2 regions of the Pelatocladus sp. genome follow, and region 1 is predicted to be linked to the other one. Evidence: predicted binding sites of a transcription regulator. Region 1 holds the regulator's gene; the other holds the start of a gene.
The links. Region 1 encodes NtcA, which controls nitrogen genes in cyanobacteria. Its sites were predicted from a motif close to TNTGTANNNNNNNNTACANA; they were not measured.
Positions count from the first base shown of each region.

Region 2: the regulator NtcA is predicted to act here: its motif matches at 5,872-5,891, upstream of AC5JMK_RS07405 (Glu/Leu/Phe/Val family dehydrogenase).

Region 1 covers NZ_JCACKS010000029.1:244-8,467, reverse strand. Annotated here, with positions in the region: gene hisB (imidazoleglycerol-phosphate dehydratase HisB) at 1-78, opposite strand, end outside; gene fabI (enoyl-ACP reductase FabI) at 196-972, opposite strand; gene ntcA (global nitrogen regulator NtcA) at 1,563-2,234, shown strand; gene AC5JMK_RS03095 (DUF3084 family protein) at 2,471-3,964, shown strand; gene ruvX (Holliday junction resolvase RuvX) at 4,056-4,499, shown strand; gene AC5JMK_RS03085 (DUF3146 family protein) at 4,577-4,840, opposite strand; tRNA gene AC5JMK_RS03080 (tRNA-Gly) at 5,076-5,147, shown strand; gene AC5JMK_RS03075 (helix-turn-helix domain-containing protein) at 6,548-7,687, shown strand; gene AC5JMK_RS03070 (Hsp20/alpha crystallin family protein) at 8,058-8,224, shown strand, end outside.
Region 2 covers NZ_JCACKS010000080.1:1,342-10,484, forward strand. Annotated here, with positions in the region: gene AC5JMK_RS07385 (peptidylprolyl isomerase) at 1-700, shown strand, start outside; gene AC5JMK_RS07390 (beta-ketoacyl-ACP synthase) at 1,095-2,279, shown strand; gene AC5JMK_RS07395 (folate/biopterin family MFS transporter) at 2,459-3,901, shown strand; gene AC5JMK_RS07400 (carotenoid oxygenase family protein) at 4,145-5,665, shown strand; gene AC5JMK_RS07405 (Glu/Leu/Phe/Val family dehydrogenase) at 5,990-7,279, shown strand; gene AC5JMK_RS07410 (hypothetical protein) at 7,303-7,539, opposite strand; gene AC5JMK_RS07415 (DUF4112 domain-containing protein) at 7,684-8,190, shown strand; gene AC5JMK_RS07420 (alpha/beta fold hydrolase) at 8,210-9,143, shown strand, end outside.

The DNA of each region.
Region 1 (8,224 bases):
ACGACCTACAGAAGCAATACGAGGAGTTTGTATCAGGTTGTTGGGTGAAGATAGAGTTTGGCGATCGCTTGTTTGCATAGGGATTGGGGAACGGGGATTGGGGATCAGGGGTCAGGGATCAGGGATCAGGGATTGGGGATTGGGGAAAGAGAAATTCTTCCTTGTCCTCCTTGTCCCTCTTCCCTTATCCTCCTACTACATTCCCATAATTTCATATCCTGCATCAACATACAGGACTTGTCCTGTAATTCCACTTGCCAAGTCGCTACACAAGAAGGCTGCTGCATTACCTACCTCAGTCTGTGTAACGGTGCGCCGCAAGGGAGCTACTTCTTCGACATGGTGAATCATATCCAAAATACCGCCAACGGCACTAGAAGCCAAAGTACGAATTGGCCCGGCGGAAATTGCATTGACGCGGATATTAGCAGAGCCTAGTTCTGATGCTAAATAACGTACGCTTGCTTCTAATCCTGCTTTGGCAACTCCCATGACATTATAGTTGGGTATTGCTCTGATAGAACCTAAATAAGTGAGAGTAACTATGCTTCCTCCTGCGGTCATTAAAGGTTTAGCTGCACCAGCGAGTTGCACCAAAGAATAGGTGCTGACTTCTAAAGCTGTACGAAACCCTTCACGCGAGGTTTGGCTAAAGTCTCCACTCAAATCATCTTTTTTGGCAAAAGCTAGACAATGAATCAGAATATCTAAGCTACCCCACTTATCTTGGATTGTTTCAAATGCAGTCTTAATTTCCTCGTCATTTTGAACATTACAGGGCAAAAACAAGGTAGGATTGAGTGGTTCGACCAATTCTGCGACTTTCTTTTCCATTTTGCCTTTTTCGTCGCTTAAATAGGTAATGCCAAGGTTAGCTCCGGCTTTGTGCAATTGTTGAGCAATTCCCCAAGCAATAGAACGGTTATTAGCAATGCCTGTAACAAGGGCATTTTTTCCAGTCAGATCCAGCATAGAAATCATTGATGTGATGTTTCACTAGGAGCATACATGAATCTGAGCTTGGTTTGTCTTCGTTTTATAAATTTGATTTTTGAGCGACTAGTTAAGATGGATGTAAGAGAAGAGACTTCATCTAGCTCTAACTAAAATTAGATACAAACATCTGATTGAAAAGATAGATGGTTAAAATGATTTTTAAGCAGAGTAAAGGTTTTAGAGAAAGGTATTTTTATCTTGAGAGTAACTAAATTTATTAGTGGTTTCTTTTGCACCCACACCATCCTATATTTTCACATCCGTATTTTTTAGAGCTAAAGTGCCAAAATTACTTTTTACCATCAATGTACCATTTAATGTTTTAATAAAGTCTCTATGAAACTTTCTTTTTCTTAAAAAACTTATTGTCTACAATTTTGGAAGTACCTAACAAAAAGTACTAGATCCCTGCACTAGAAATTTTGTATCATGTTGAACAAACATCAATTGAACAAAAAGGTTAAGTATAGGACTGTACACAAAGGTTGACAATGTTTTATTGATTTGTCGAGTGTATTCTTAGGAAATCCATATTCGTTTTTCCGGCGTTGGATAGGGGAAGGGAGATGATCGTGACACAAGATAAAGCCCTAGCAAATGTTTTTCGTCAAATGGCGACTGGAGCGTTTCCGCCAGTGGTGGAATCGTTTGAGCGCAATAAGACGATCTTTTTCCCCGGCGATCCTGCTGAAAGAGTTTATTTTCTTTTAAAAGGTGCAGTTAAACTCTCCAGGGTGTATGAAGCAGGAGAAGAAATAACCGTAGCACTTTTGCGGGAAAACAGCGTATTTGGGGTTTTGTCCCTACTAACGGGAAACAAGTCAGACCGTTTTTATCATGCAGTTGCTTTTACGCCTGTAGAATTGCTCTCAGCACCCATTGAACAGGTGGAACAAGCACTCAAGGAAAATCCAGAATTATCGATGTTGATGCTGCGGGGTTTGTCTTCGCGCATTCTTCAAACAGAGATGATGATTGAAACCCTCGCTCACCGCGATATGGGTTCAAGATTAGTAAGTTTCTTATTAATTCTCTGTCGAGATTTTGGTCTTCCTTGTGCAGATGGAATCACAATTGATCTCAAGCTATCTCATCAAGCGATCGCTGAAGCAATTGGTTCTACTCGCGTGACTGTCACTAGGCTACTAGGCGATTTGCGCGAAAAGAAGATGATTTCCATACACAAGAAAAAAATTACAGTCCACAAACCTGTGACATTAAGTCGGCAATTCACTTAATTGCACTTGGAAAGTGGAGTTAAAAAATTATAGACACTCTTGTAAAAATAGGTAATGGGTAAATGGGTAATGGGTAATGGGTAATGACTGGTAAATTCCCTTGTTTTTCATGTTTAACCCTTCCCCTTTAACCCTTTCCCCTTAACCTAGTAATTTATCAACCTACAATTCGCTACAGAAAATGCCTGAAAGTAGTAGGCTGTATCTGGAAGGATCTCTTCGGTAAATACAAACAGATGGCCACCGGGTACATCCTCATTATTGCAATCTTAATTTTGGGAGGCGTTATTGCCACCGTCGGCGATCGCATTGGGACGCGGGTTGGCAAAAAACGGCTCTCACTTTTCAACCTCAGACCAAAAAATACAGCTGTATTAGTAACCATTTTGACAGGGTTGGGCATTTCTGCATCAACCCTGGGCATTTTATTTTTAGCGGATGATGGCTTGCGTAAAGGAGTTTTTGAGTTACAAGATATTCAAAAAGATCTTAGGCGTAAACGCGTACAACTCGATAATGCAACCCAACAACTTAATACAACCAAGACCGAGCTAGATCAAGCCAGAAAAGAACAAACCAAAGCTCAACAGGATTTGCAAGAAATTAACAAATCTTTACAAGCAGCCAACGCTAAACAACAGCAAACGCAAGCCCAGCTTAACCGTACAATTAATCAACAATCGCGCACTCAAAACAAACTCGAAGGCACTCAAAAACAATTGAGTCAAGTAGCAACTCAATATCAAAAAGCCATAGCTCAGTTGGAAAATGTTTATCAAGAAAGAAACAGACAGCTAGAGGAAATTAAACGACTCAAAGCAGAACGCCAAAAACTTTATGAACAAGCAAAACAGGCGGTTGCTGAAGCCCAAGCAGCCATTGATAAACGCGATCGCGAACTAGCCAAGCGCCAAGAAGCGATTCAAAAGCGGGATCAGACAATTGCCAAGCTAGATGCGATCATTCAAAAGCGTAATCTTGAAATTACAGCGCGGGAGCAAATTATTGCTCAACGAGAAACCCGTCTCAAAGAACTGGAAACACAACAGGATTTTCTTGAACAGGAAGTCGCAAGACTGGAAAAATACTACCAGTCTTATCGTGACTTACGTTTAGGAAAACTGGCGTTAGTCCGGGGTCAAGTTCTGGCTGCTGGAGTAGTCCGCGTCGAACAACCTGCGGCTGCTCGTCAAGCAGTAATCCAGCTATTAAAAGAAGCAAATAGAAACGCCAGCACACAGTTAAGTGAACCTGGAATTAATTCTCTCCCAGGTGTGCAAGTACTACGCGTCACCGGAGAACAGGTTGAACAGTTAAGTAATCAGATTAAAGATGGTCGAGATTACGTGGTACGGATTTTCTGTGCAGGTAACTATGTTAGAGGAGAAAAACCAATCGAATTTTTTGCGGATGCAGCACTAAATCAAATCGTGTTCTCTGGAGGTGAAGTACTAGCTACAACTACGGCTGATCCCAAAACCATGACATCCTATCAACTGCGACAGCGCTTAGAACTACTAATTTCTGCTTCTCAATTTCGCGCTCGTAGTGCTGGTATTTTAGAAGAGATTCAAATCGATGGTACTTTTTTGCGTTTTATTGCTGAGTTACGACAATATGACCAATCAATAGATATTAAAGCTATTGCCGCACAAGATACATATACCGCCGGGCCGTTAAAAGTAAAATTGGTGGCAATTAAAAATGGACAAATAATTTTTAGTACTTAATTTTTTTAAGAGTTATTGGTTAGTAATAGATCACTAATAAATTAACCAATAACCACTAACTAATAACCATTATTTCAAATTATCATTAAATATGAATTTAAGTGAATTTATACCAACTCAACCAGTGATTTTAGGGTTCGATCCAGGTAAAGATAAATGTGGTTTAGCAGTGATGGGACTGGATCGAAAGCTACATTATCATCAGGTTGTATCTTCTAATGAAGCGATCGCCAGCATTGAAACTCTGCGCCAGAAATTACCAATCTCTTTAATGGTGATGGGTAATCAAACCACATCTCAACGCTGGAAACAACAACTACAACAAGAATTGTCAGAGCAGTTGAATATTATCTTGGTCGATGAACGCTATACCAGTTTAGAAGCACGCGATCGCTATTGGCAAATGTTCCCACCAAAAGGAATTACTAAACTATTACCACAAGGAATGCGAACACCTCCAAGACCAATCGATGACATAGTTGCCATTCTCCTGATTGAAAGATATCTAAGTCGTCTAACAGAATCGGCAAAATGAATCATATCATGTTCGCTGGAATAGTTATATTATTCGCCTGTGTCGGTAATTGGTAATTGGGGTATTAACAAAATTAGTCAAAGTTCTGCTCGAATAGTAAAAGCATAGTCTCCTCCTGGTTCAAGTTGGTAATCTTTTTGCTCTAAAAAACGACCAAGAGGTTCTTTGATTAAAGCACGACCTTGTGATGGTTTGACAGACAATTCTCCTCGGCGAAAGTGCCATTGAAACTGCCACTCAAAATCTCCTGCTCTTACTTCTCCTTCCAGTAGGCCCTGTTGCCAAGATTGACGGATAATCCTCACATGGGCTGTTGTTTGGGGTAAACGTTTAGCACTCACGTTGCTTGATGTCAAGTATGGATAAAAGCTGATCAGTTCTAGCTTTACATTTACACAAAATACATCAAATATACCTATAGAAGTAAATAAATTCAGAGATTGGTAATAGAAACGATGAGTGAAAAATACCATAATATTTTAATTTTTTATTGATTTCTATCTAGGATTACAAAATTTTCCTTTACCTCTTGACAATCACTTGTTCATCTGGCATATTTGTAATTATGCAAAGTTTGCGGGTATAGCTCAGTGGTAGAGCGTCACCTTGCCAAGGTGAATGTCGCGCGTTCGAATCGCGTTACCCGCTTTGAAAGAACTTATTTACGACGCGTTCCGTAGTGTTGTTGCTCCGTCAGTGACTGCTTGACACATCGACAAATCAAGATTGATAGGTTAGTGAGCAAATGCGGGAGAGCCAAACCTAGTCGTAGAGGGAGCATCCCAAATGTTTAAAATCCCCGCAGACTGGAAGTGTGGGGCTAGACACACTAAGTCTACCTGCGCGGACTAATTGTAGCCTGCGTAGGCAGGCGTAAGTTTAGTTTTTTCAAAAATTGGGATGCTCCCGTCGTAGAAATTATGCTCGGCACGCTTGGAGGCAAAAGGGAACGTCCCAAATGTTCAGGGCTTATATTTTTTATATTTTCCATTAATGAATTAAGGGGCTTGGAACGGGTGAACTTTGGGGCTATATATTACCCTTACACCCGGCTTGGTCAGCAGTTCCCGTCCTTGCTCTGAGAAACCCTTGGAGATAACGCAATCCAATGAGAGCAGCCTACCCTTCATTCGTAATATCTTTTTTCTTTGATTGTGTTTAATACGCTTTAGCTATTAGCCCATAGATACTTGTCAGAAAAGTTAATTTGTTTTAGTGTCCCAAAAGGATGGCAAATAAAAAAAAGATTTAAATTATGAGGGGTTTAACCCCTCATAAACTGAGCAACAGCAATTTATATCTAAGGCTTTGGAGATAGATATGATCACAAGTCAATAAAATCCTTGATCTACCTATATTTTCAGAGCCAATAAACTTTATATGACTTAAATAAATGGTTATGCATAAGATTTCAGTAATACAATTATTATTCTATGAAATAGAGAGTCAATAGTGAAATTGATACACTGTAATCAGTTTCTTATTTTTGGTATTTCTCTGACTCTGCATGACTTGTGCTAATTCTCATCAATTATTATTGATACAGATATATCCTTTTTATTACTGAATCTGAGAATCCTTTACCAAAAATTAAAATAAAAACAGTTAACTTTGTATTCATGAATATGGCATAATGTTGTGTTAAGCAACAAGAACATCAATTTATAAAGAGAGTACTCTCATACTTTACTTGACTTAGAAAATCTTTTGAGAATCCTAACTAATGGTGAGGGGTGTTAACCTCAGCAACAGTTTGTTTTGCAATGTTTTGAAGTATATTGCAATGTTTTCGTATAAAAATTGAGTGAATCACCATTGTCGTCCTGAAAATTTTATGTCAAGTTGATTTTGAAATAATGGGTGTCATTCAATAAGACAATTGAAAAGTGGTAGCTGTCATTCAGATACAACTACGGTGGCTAGTTCTATCTGTCTAAGCTCACTTGCCTTTTTCAAATCAGTTTTTTGTCCAATTTCTGCAAACATAGTGGTAGAAACACAACGTGGATAAGACAAAAATAGACAAATTTGCACAATCAACACAGGAAATGGATAGACGTATAGCTAGACTGTACGAAAATGTCGTCAATATGCCTGTAGTATCACATGAAATGCCAGAAGCTTTGAGTGAACTTAGTTGGGCTTCGCAATCAGTACATTTTGCAATTGAGGAATTGTATCAGCAGCATGAGCAGTTAGAAGAAACAAAAAAAACTTTACAAGCAGAATGTCAACACTATCAGGAATTATTTGAGGAAGCACCAGACGGCTATTTAGTGACTGATGTCCAAGGTAAAATCCAATTAGCTAACCATAAGGCTACCAAGTTACTAAATCTGAAAAAAGAATTTTTGGTTGGGAAACCGATAATTAATTTCGTTTCCTTAAAACAGAAACATGATTTTCGCAATTTCCTTGCCCAACTAACTCAAAATGGTCGAAGTCAAGAGTTAGTAGTAGCGTTGCAACACCATGGCAATGAGCTGTTTAATGCAGCATTAACAGTGGCTATTTCCTACAACAATCAGGGTAAAGCTCAAAGCTTACGCTGGCTGCTACGAAGCATTAATGAAACCAAACGAGCAGAATTAGTACAAATTACAAAAGACCGAGACTTAGATGGCGATCGCCCTATACATAAATATTCCAAAGGAGATACTATCCCTCTCAACACACAAGTAATTTGGTATGTTCGTCATGGTTTAGTAAAATTAACTACTCTTGGTGATACCAGTGAAGAAGTACTAGTAGGGTTGGCTGTTCCAGAAATGGTTTTCGGCTCTTATCTGACTTCTCTAAACACTTACCAGGCTACGGCTATATCGGATGTTAAGTTAGTAGCAATTGAGCTATCAGAAATACTAGCTTCTCCAATCTTCAGCCATACTCTTTTGCCCAAGATCAATCAACGGCTAAGGCAAACAGAATCGTTTTTAGTGACTGCTGGATTGCGACGAGTACAAGATCGCCTATATGGTCTTTTACAGCTTTTGAAACGTGAGATTGGCGAAAAGGTAGCACAAGGAACTCGCCTATCAGTTCGCCTAACTCATGAAGATTTAGCTAATGCTTGCTGTACTACCAGAGTCACCGTTACACGATTATTATCTTTGCTAAGAAAAGAAGGAAAAATTTGTTTTGATCATAAAAAACATATCATTGTGAAAGATCTACCAAATATTGGTTAATGAATCTATGAAGGTAGAAAAAAAATGAGGCGAGAATGCCTCATTTTTTTATGATATAGCATTCCTAAATCATTCGTGAACGACAAGATCCCCGGCAACTCCTGCGAAGTCGAGGATCTAAGCGATTCTCACAAATCATATAGGATTGCTATATTTTATTTATCTAGTTCCGAATGTAGAGACACGATATATCGTGTCTCTACAAATATTTTGGCTTTACTCATTATTTAGGTTCGGTAATCATCATGTATGAGGTACAAAAAACCGAATTTACAGGCTTAGTCTTCTTAATTAATATAAGAATCAAAGGAAAGGATAAAAACCTGAAACAACAACAACTAATAAATATAGTAAACTAAGAGGAAGAGTTATGACACTGATTCGTTACAATCCCTGGCAAGAAATTAGTTCTCTCCAACACCAACTCAACCGTTTATTTGATGAGAACTTTGCACCATCTCGACTGTTGGAAGACGTAACTATGAAAGTTCCTGCTGCTGAGTTGCAAGAAACAGAAAAAGCAATTCTTCTAAAGTT
Region 2 (9,143 bases), on a different contig from region 1:
GGAGGCAAGCACCAATACAACTACACAGGCGACAACAGAAACAACTACAGAGACAACATCTGTATCTGAAGCTACACAAGAGGCGATTCCTGGAATGAAAGATTTACCAAGACTTGAAGGCAAAGCTACCGTGGTAATGACCGTCAATGGTTCTCCAATTACCATTGAAGTAGACGGTACTAATGCCCCCATCACTGCTGGTAACTTTATAGACTTAGTACAACGTGGTGTATATGATGGCTTAGTTTTCCACCGAGTTGTGCGTCAACCCCAACCTTTTGTTGTTCAAGGTGGCGATCCCCAAAGTAAAGATCCGAAAGTTGCAGCTAATAGGTTAGGAACTGGTGGTTTCATTGATCCTAAAACAGGTAGTGAACGCTATATTCCACTGGAAATTAAGCCCAAAGGATCAGACGCCCCCATTTACAGCAAAACATTGGAATCGGCTCGTATCAATCAACCCCCCCTGTTGACACATAAACTAGGTGCAGTCGCAATGGCGCGATCGCAAATGCCAGATTCTGCTTCTTCACAGTTTTATTTTGCCTTAGCTGATTTAGGTTTTCTAGATGGTAGCTACGCCGTATTCGGCTACGTCACAGAAGGTATGGATGTAGTGAACAAAATTCAGCAAGGCGATCGCATCGACTCAGCCAAAGTCACTCAAGGTGCAGAAAATTTGAAAAACGGTGGAAAATAGGGAACAGGGATCGGGGAAAGGGGATCGGGGAAAAGGGAGACAACTAATCAGTTATCAGTTATCAGTTATCAGTTATCAGTTATCAAATTAAACTGGTCACTGTTAACTGTTAACTGAATTCATGCCCAATCCCCAATCCCCAATCCCCAATCCCCGATCCCCGATCCCCATTACCCCTTATCCCCAGAGCAGGGTGGTTTCATACGAAAAAAGAAAAATATGGAAGTCTGTATTTCTCGTTTTGAAGCATAGATTTTTACCCCTCTCCAAACCTCTCCCCTTATTAAGGGGAGAGGCTTTAAAAGAAGATTTTAATTTTTCTCTGCTTGTATGAAACCACCCTGATTACCCCTTATCCCCTCCAGGGGGCCCCACCTTCTCCAATCCTCAAAACTTGCTAGAAGTCGTTGTCACTGGTATTAGTTTAGTTTCTGCCTTGGGTAAAAACCTCGTAGAGAGTTGGCAGCAATTGCTAGCAGGTAAATCTGCTATTAAAATTTGTCAACCATTTCCAGAATTAGAACCACATCCTCTTGGGTTAATTGACAAGCAACCAGCACAGTTGAAATTACTGACTCAACACCTGGTTGCTTCTGCGTTACAAGATGCAAGATTAGTTAATCCTCTGCCAAATTGCGGTGTTGTCATTGGTTCGAGTCGCAGTAATCAGGCGATGTGGGAAGAGATGGCGAAAAATAGGTGGGAAAAGGAAATGGTAAATTCCAATCCCCGATCGCTGATCGCCGATCCCCGATCCCCAGAGAATTGGTTAGACACCCTACCACACATGAATACGATCGCAGCTGCAAGACAAATTGGTGCGACTGGGATTGTTTTAGCACCTATGGCGGCTTGTGCTACTGGTATTTGGGCGATCGCTCAAGCTGCATATTTAATTAAATCTGGACAATGTCAGCAAGTCATGACAGGAGGGATAGAAGCAGCAATTACGCCTCTGACTTTGACTGGCTTTCACAAGATGGGCGCTTTGGCTAAAACTGGGGCGTATCCCTTTGATTTGCGTCGTGAAGGCTTAGTTTTAGGAGAAGGGGGAGCGATCTTGATTTTAGAATCGGCGGAATCAGCAAAGCAGCGCCAAGCTAAAGTGTATGGAAAGATACTTAGTTTTGGCTTAACAACAGATGCATATCATGCCAATACTCCAGAACCAAAAAGTAAGAGTGCGATCGCAGCAATCAAGGAATGTTTGCAACGCAGTCACTTAACACCAAGAGACATTGATTATATCCATGCTCACGGTACGGCTACGCAAATTAACGATCAAGTAGAAAGCCAATTAATACAAAGATTATTTCCTCAACAAGTGGCAGTTAGTTCTACTAAAGGAGCTACAGGACATACTCTCGGCGCATCAGGAGCTTTGGGAGTGGCTTTTTCTCTAATGGCATTACAGCAACAAATATTACCGCCATGTGTAGGCTTACAGCAACCAGAGTTTGATTTAAATCTGGTAAGAGAAGCACGTGAAATTGAAGTTCAAAGAGTATTGTGTTTTAGTTTTGGGTTTGGAGGACAAAATGCTGTAATGGCACTAGAAAAAGAAAAATTCAATATTTAACTTATCTAATTCAAAAAATAAATAGTCCGTAAATTTTGGTAAATAAAATTTACAAGTTTCTCTGTAAAATCTCTGTGATTTCAACAGAATTTGACCAATAAACGCTTCTCCTACACGTCATATTAGAGAAAATAGATATGATAATAAAAGTCGATAAAACTTAAAAATAATTTATAATCATGCTGGTTTCCTCCTCTGGTTTGTCCAAGGTCAAAGAATCAATAAAAGAAAAGATTTTTTTTGGCAATGAACCAACAGCCGAATTAATTGCTATTCTTACCGTTTACTTTGTCCAAGGTATTTTGGGGTTGGCACGTTTAGCCGTCAGCTTTTTTCTCAAAGATGAACTAGGATTAACTCCAGCTCAAGTATCGGCCCTAATGGGTATAGTTGTTCTACCCTGGATTATCAAACCATTATTTGGTTTTATTTCTGATGGCTTCCCCATTTTTGGCTATCGACGACGACCGTATTTGGTCTTATCTGGGATAATCGGAGCGGCTTCTTGGGTGAGCCTAGCCACAATTGTTCACACACCTGTAGTTGCAACAGCAGCGATCGCTCTTGGTTCTCTATCTGTTGCTGTTAGTGACGTAATTGTTGACTCATTAGTCGTCGAACGAGCCAGGATAGAATCCCAAGCGGAAGCAGGTTCTTTACAATCCCTATGCTGGGGTGCTTCCGCTTTCGGTGGTTTGATTACTGCTTACTTTAGCGGTGTCCTTTTAGAGCATTTCAATAATCGCACCGTATTTTGGATTACCGCCTCTTTTCCCCTCATAGTTTCAGCAGTAGCTTGGTTAATTGCTGAATCTCCAGTCAAGCAGAATGTCAACACTACCAACAACCCCAACTTCCAATCAATCAAACATCAAATTGGACAACTACGCCAAGCCATTACTCAAAAAGCTATTTGGCTACCAACAGCATTTCTTTTCATCTGGCAAGCTACACCAACTGCTGATTCAGCCTTTTTCTTCTTTACTACAAACGAATTACATTTTCAACCAGAGTTTTTAGGACGAGTACGCTTAGTAACTAGCCTTGCTTCCTTAGTCGGTATCTGGATCTTCCAACGTTTTCTTAAAACCGTCCCTTTTCGCGTCATTTTTGGCTGGAGTACTGTAATTTCAGCCGCTTTAGGAATGACAATGTTGCTGCTAGTAACTCATACAAACCGGACTTTAGGCATTGATGACCACTGGTTTAGTTTGGGTGATAGCCTAATTCTTACTGTTATGGGACAAATTGCCTATATGCCAGTGTTAGTTCTAGCAGCCAGGCTTTGTCCATCAGGAGTAGAAGCAACATTATTTGCCTTATTAATGTCAGTAACTAATTTAGCTGGACTAGTTTCATACGAGTTGGGTGCAGTATTGATGCATTGGTTTAGAATTACAGAAACAAATTTTGACAAACTATGGATTTTAGTAATTCTGACTAACCTCAGTACTTTGTTACCATTACCCTTTCTCAACTGGTTGCCTGCTGCTGAGTCTGAAACCGAAACATCTAAGAATTTACCACCAGCCTCAGTACCGGATCATGAAGAATCTTTTGCACCCAATATGATACCGGAATTGATGCTGCGAGAACTAGAGTCAGAAATAGTTGGGGATTAGGGGATAAAAGATCAGGAATCGGAGATCGGGGAGAGACGCGGTGATACGCAGAGTAGGAGAAAAGGGAGAATCTATCAAAAATATTCTGCGTGTCCCCTTGTCCCTCCTTTCCTTCCCACACTCCCCACTTTCCCCAATTCCCAATTCCCAATTCCCTTTCCCCAATCCCCAATCCCCAATCCCCAATCCCCAATCCCCTTTCCCCAATCCCCTTTCCCCAATCCCCAATCTCCACTTCAACCTATGCAAACTTTTGAAACTCAAGAAGAAATTTCTCAAATATCTACAAAGCCTTATAACCGTAATGATTGGCAAGGTGGATATAAATCTTTAAAACAAGAATTTGATTATTGGATAGATGACATAGAAGGGCAAATTCCACCAGAACTGAATGGTAGTTTATTCAGAAATGGCCCTGGTTTGTTAGACATAAATGGGCAATTAATTCATCATCCTTTTGATGGAGATGGAATGATAAGCCGCATAACATTTTCAAATGGTCGCGCCCACTTCCGCAATCGCTTTGTCCGCACTGATGCTTATTTGGAAGAACAAAAAGCGGGTAAACTTCTTTATCGTGGTGTCTTTGGCACACAAAAACCAGGTGGTTGGCTAGCTAATGCCTTCGACTTTAAACTCAAAAATATTGCTAATACCAATGTTATCTACTGGGGTGATAAACTGCTCGCTCTGTGGGAAGCAGCAGAACCTCATCGCCTTGATCCTCATACACTAGATACCTTGGGTAAAGAATACTTTCACGGTGTGCTGTCAGAAGGTGAAGCATTTAGCGCCCATCCCCGTTTTGATCCTAGTTGTGAGTTTGATGGTGGTGAACCTTGTTTGGTAAATTTTTCCATCAAACCAGGGCTATCAACAACTATTACTATTTTTGAGTTAGACACAACAGGCACTATTGTAAGAAAGCACGCCCATAGTGTACCGGGTTTCGCCTTTATTCACGATTTTGCTATTACTCCAAACTACTGCGTATTTTTTCAAAATCCTGTGAGTTTCAATCCCATTCCTTTTGCTTTGGGAATACGTGGTGCAGGTGAATGTATTAAATTTCAGCCCAATCAACCAACGCGAGTCATCATTATTCCTCGCCGAACCCCCCTAAAATCCCCCCTTGATAAGGGTGGACTAAAGGGGGTGCAAATTCTCGAAACTCACTCTGGTTTTGTTTTCCACCATGCCAATGCTTTTGAGCAAGGAAACGAAATTATTATTGATTCTATTTGCTACGAATCTTTACCAGAAGTTGAATCAGGAAATGATTTTCGACAGACTGATTTTGATGCTCTCAAGCCTGGACAACTCTGGCGTTTTCACCTGAATCTTCAAGACAAGACTGTACAGCGAAAATTGCTAGAAAACCGTTGTTGTGAATTTCCGACTTTGCATCCTCAAAAAGTGGGGCGATCGCATCATTATTTATATATTGGTGCTGCTGATGTTCCTAGTGGTAACGCCCCCTTGCAAGCATTTTTGAAGATGGATCTTCACTCGGGAGAAAAACAACTCTGGAGTGCTGCACCCAAAGGCTTTGCTAGCGAACCAGTATTTGTACCCCGTCCTCATTCTCAAGAGGAAGACGATGGTTGGGTGTTAGCTTTGGTTTATGATGCTAATTGCGATCGCTCAGATGTAGTAATTCTAGATGCCCGTAATTTCAACATAGGGCCAGTAGCAAGGCTACATCTTAAACATCATATTCCTTACGGTTTACACGGTAACTTTACTTCTGAGGTGTTTGTTTAACAGTGATCAGTTAATACGGTTGGTGTTAGTCGATTCATCGCAAGGGTATAAGCTCCTTCATACCCTTACACCCAGTCCCACCACACATAAAAAAGAAAATGAACATAGATAAAAAAGATACTTTTTATCTATGTTCATCTATGTGTATCTCTGGTCACTCTATATTACTATTTTGAAAGCGAGCAAAAAAAGCTACATCACGAAAATTTGTAACTTAAGATACAGAAATTATATTTTTCTCAAAAATAAAGGTTAGCCTAGATATAGACATCCGGTTCCACAAGCAAAAGATTTTATGGAAGCGTGATAGGAAGAGAAAAATCTATGATTACAACTTCTATACAACCACTGGAAGCTCCTTCTCCAGCTTATATTTGCCCATTAGATCAAGCTTGTAGCTATTTAGAAGCAGCAGCACGAGAATTAAAGCTAGATCAAGGTCTATTGCAGGTACTTAGTCATCCACGTAAGGTAGTTACAGTCTCCATTCCTGTAAAACGGGATAATGGCGAAATAGAGATTTTGGCCGGACATCGAGTCCAACACTGTGATGTCTTAGGACCTTATAAAGGTGGCATTCGTTACCATTCGGCTGTGACACTGCGGGAGGTATCAGCCCTAGCAATGCTTATGACCTGGAAATGTGCGTTACTAGGTATTCCTTACGGTGGTGCCAAAGGAGGTATTGCTCTCGATCCAAAACGTTACAGTGTGGGTGAATTAGAACGGCTCACTCGACGATACACCAGCGAATTAATTAAAGATATTGGCCCCAGTGTAGATATCCCGGCACCAGATATGGGTACTTCTGCCCGTGAAATGGCTTGGATGATGGACACTTACTCTGTCAATGTTGGTCATGCAGTTCCGGGAATTGTGACTGGAAAACCTTTATCTATCGGTGGTTCACTGGGACGAGAGATGGCAACAGGACGCGGTGTGATGATTATTGTTAGGGAGGCGCTAGCTGATCAGGGTAAGTCCTTGGCGGATGTGCGAGTAGTTATCCAGGGTTTTGGCAACGTCGGTAGTGCAGCAGCTTTGTTAATGCATGAAGCAGGAGCGAAAGTGATCGCTGTATCGACTGGAGGTGGAGGAGTTTATTTAGAAACTGGTCTTGATATTCCTGCTTTGAAAGCCTATACTGCTGAGAATCGTAGGAGTGTGGTTGGCTTTCCACAAGCAGTACCAATTAACAATGCAGAGTTACTAACTTTACCTTGTGATGTTTTAATTCCCGCAGCTTTGGAAAACCAAATCACACAAGACAATGTGAATCAAATCCAAGCCAAGATAATTGCAGAGGCGGCTAACGGGCCAGTGACTCTCATAGCCAACCAAGCACTAGAAGCGCGGGGTGTAACTGTACTACCAGATATCTTGGCTAACGCTGGCGGTGTGGTCGTGAGTTATTTAGAGTGGGTACAAGGTCTTTCTTATTTATTTTGGGATGAGGAACGAGTCAACCGCGAATTGGAACACTTGATGGTGCAAGCATATCGTCAAGTTATTAAGCATTCCAAAACACGGCAAATTCCCTTAAGGCTAGCAGCTTATACGTTAGGGGTTGGTCGAGTTGCTCAAGCTTTAACCGATAGAGGTTTGTATCCTTGAGCTTGGTGTGATGACTTCTAATCCTACAGCCAAGGAGCATTGTCCATCAAAGCACTTAACATCTTTTGGAAGTTTTGACGCAGAAGTAGGGCTAATAGACCACAGGACATTGTAGTTGCTGCCATCACCCACCAAAATTGGTTGACTTGCCATACTCCGCCAAACAGAGCAAAGACAATTAGTCCTGCGCCAGCACCTCCTGAAAACAGTAGAGCTGTTTCTTTGGCAGCTTGTTTAAAAGTTTGTGGTTTTGATTCCATAAACAAAAATTTTACTCATAAAACCAAAATAGCAGAAGCGATCGCTTCATAAAACATCTCGTTACTTATATCAAAAAATTCTTGCAAATTCCCAGTATAGAAGTAGAATATTTAGGATTTGATCACAGACAGGCGATCGCTTCCATGTCTCAGCCACCCCGTCGTTTTTCTACTATTGAACCTGAAGCTAAAGCACCCACCCTCAAGCGTCTACGCCAGCTTAGTCGCTTGCTAGATAAAGCTATTGTTATTCCCGGAACACGTATTGGTATTGGTTTAGATCCTATTTTGGGACTAATACCCATTGGTGGTGATTTTTTGGGTGTCATGCTTTCTGCTTACATTGTCCTAGAATCAGCACGCTTAGGTGTGCCAACAAGGACTTTAGGCAAAATGATGTTTAATATCATTATTGATAGCTTGGTCGGTGCTGTCCCAGTACTGGGAGATTTGTTTGATTTTACTTGGACAGCAAATGAGCATAATGTCAAGCTATTAGAAGAACATTTAAGATTTCCTAGTCAAAATCAAAGTGCCGATAAGTGGTTTGTATTCGCGGTTTTGATTGGATTACTGTTAGTTGCCATTGTATTAATAGCCTTGCCTGTGATACTAATGAGACTGCTGTGGGGAGCCTTAACCGGTACTTAAATGAGTTTTCACAAAAAGAATGAAAGATTGGTGGCAAGTGACTTTTCCAAAAGGGCGGCAAACTATCACAATTTCTGATGCTAATGGCTACCCTGTACAAATTGCTTATGGAGAAATAGGCACTGGCAGACCGATAGTTTTTTTACATGGTCTGGGTAGCTGGAGTTATAATTGGCGTCACAGTATTCAGCCTTTATCGAAATACTTTCGGGTAATTTGTTTTGATGCCAAAGGTTATGGATTTTCCGAAAAACCATTGTTGCGAAGAGAATATAATGGTCATCAAGTCATCGAATTAGAGCGAATAATTCAATCACTAAGTGATGAGCCTGTGGCAATTGTGGCAGAATCTTTAGGTGGATTAGTTGCCCTAGCTTTGGCTCAAGAAAATCCGCAGCTACTAGCACGTTTAGTAGTAGTCAATGTACCAATTTTTGCTGAAAGTCTTCCCCATTGGGGGATGTCATTGCTCGCCCAAACTCCGTTAGAAATCATACAAACAATAGACACATTAGGCTTGGCAAATATAATAGCTCCATTAGTAAGAGAAGTAATGGCTATAGAACGGCGTCGGGTATTGTTTGATCCATCTGTCTTAACAGATGAAGATGTTTACTGGATAACTTATCCATACATTGAACTCAAGGGTACTCTCACCAAAGTAGCTGAAGAGGTAAAGATCGCGATACGGGAAATAGAGAACCTGAAAGCAAACAAACCCAATTTGTTGAGCAAAGTACAAAATAATCTTGCTTCTATCCACTGTCCAACATTAGTTTTGTGGGGAAAACAAGATAGTTGGTTTCCCGCTACTCACGGAGAAAAATTGCATCAACGCCTTCCTAATTCTAGGTTACAAATTCTGGCTAATTGCTGTCATGATGCTTCCACTGGTGCTTCCAAAGAATTAAATGCAGCAATCTTAGAATTTTTGCAAGATACACAATTTTGGA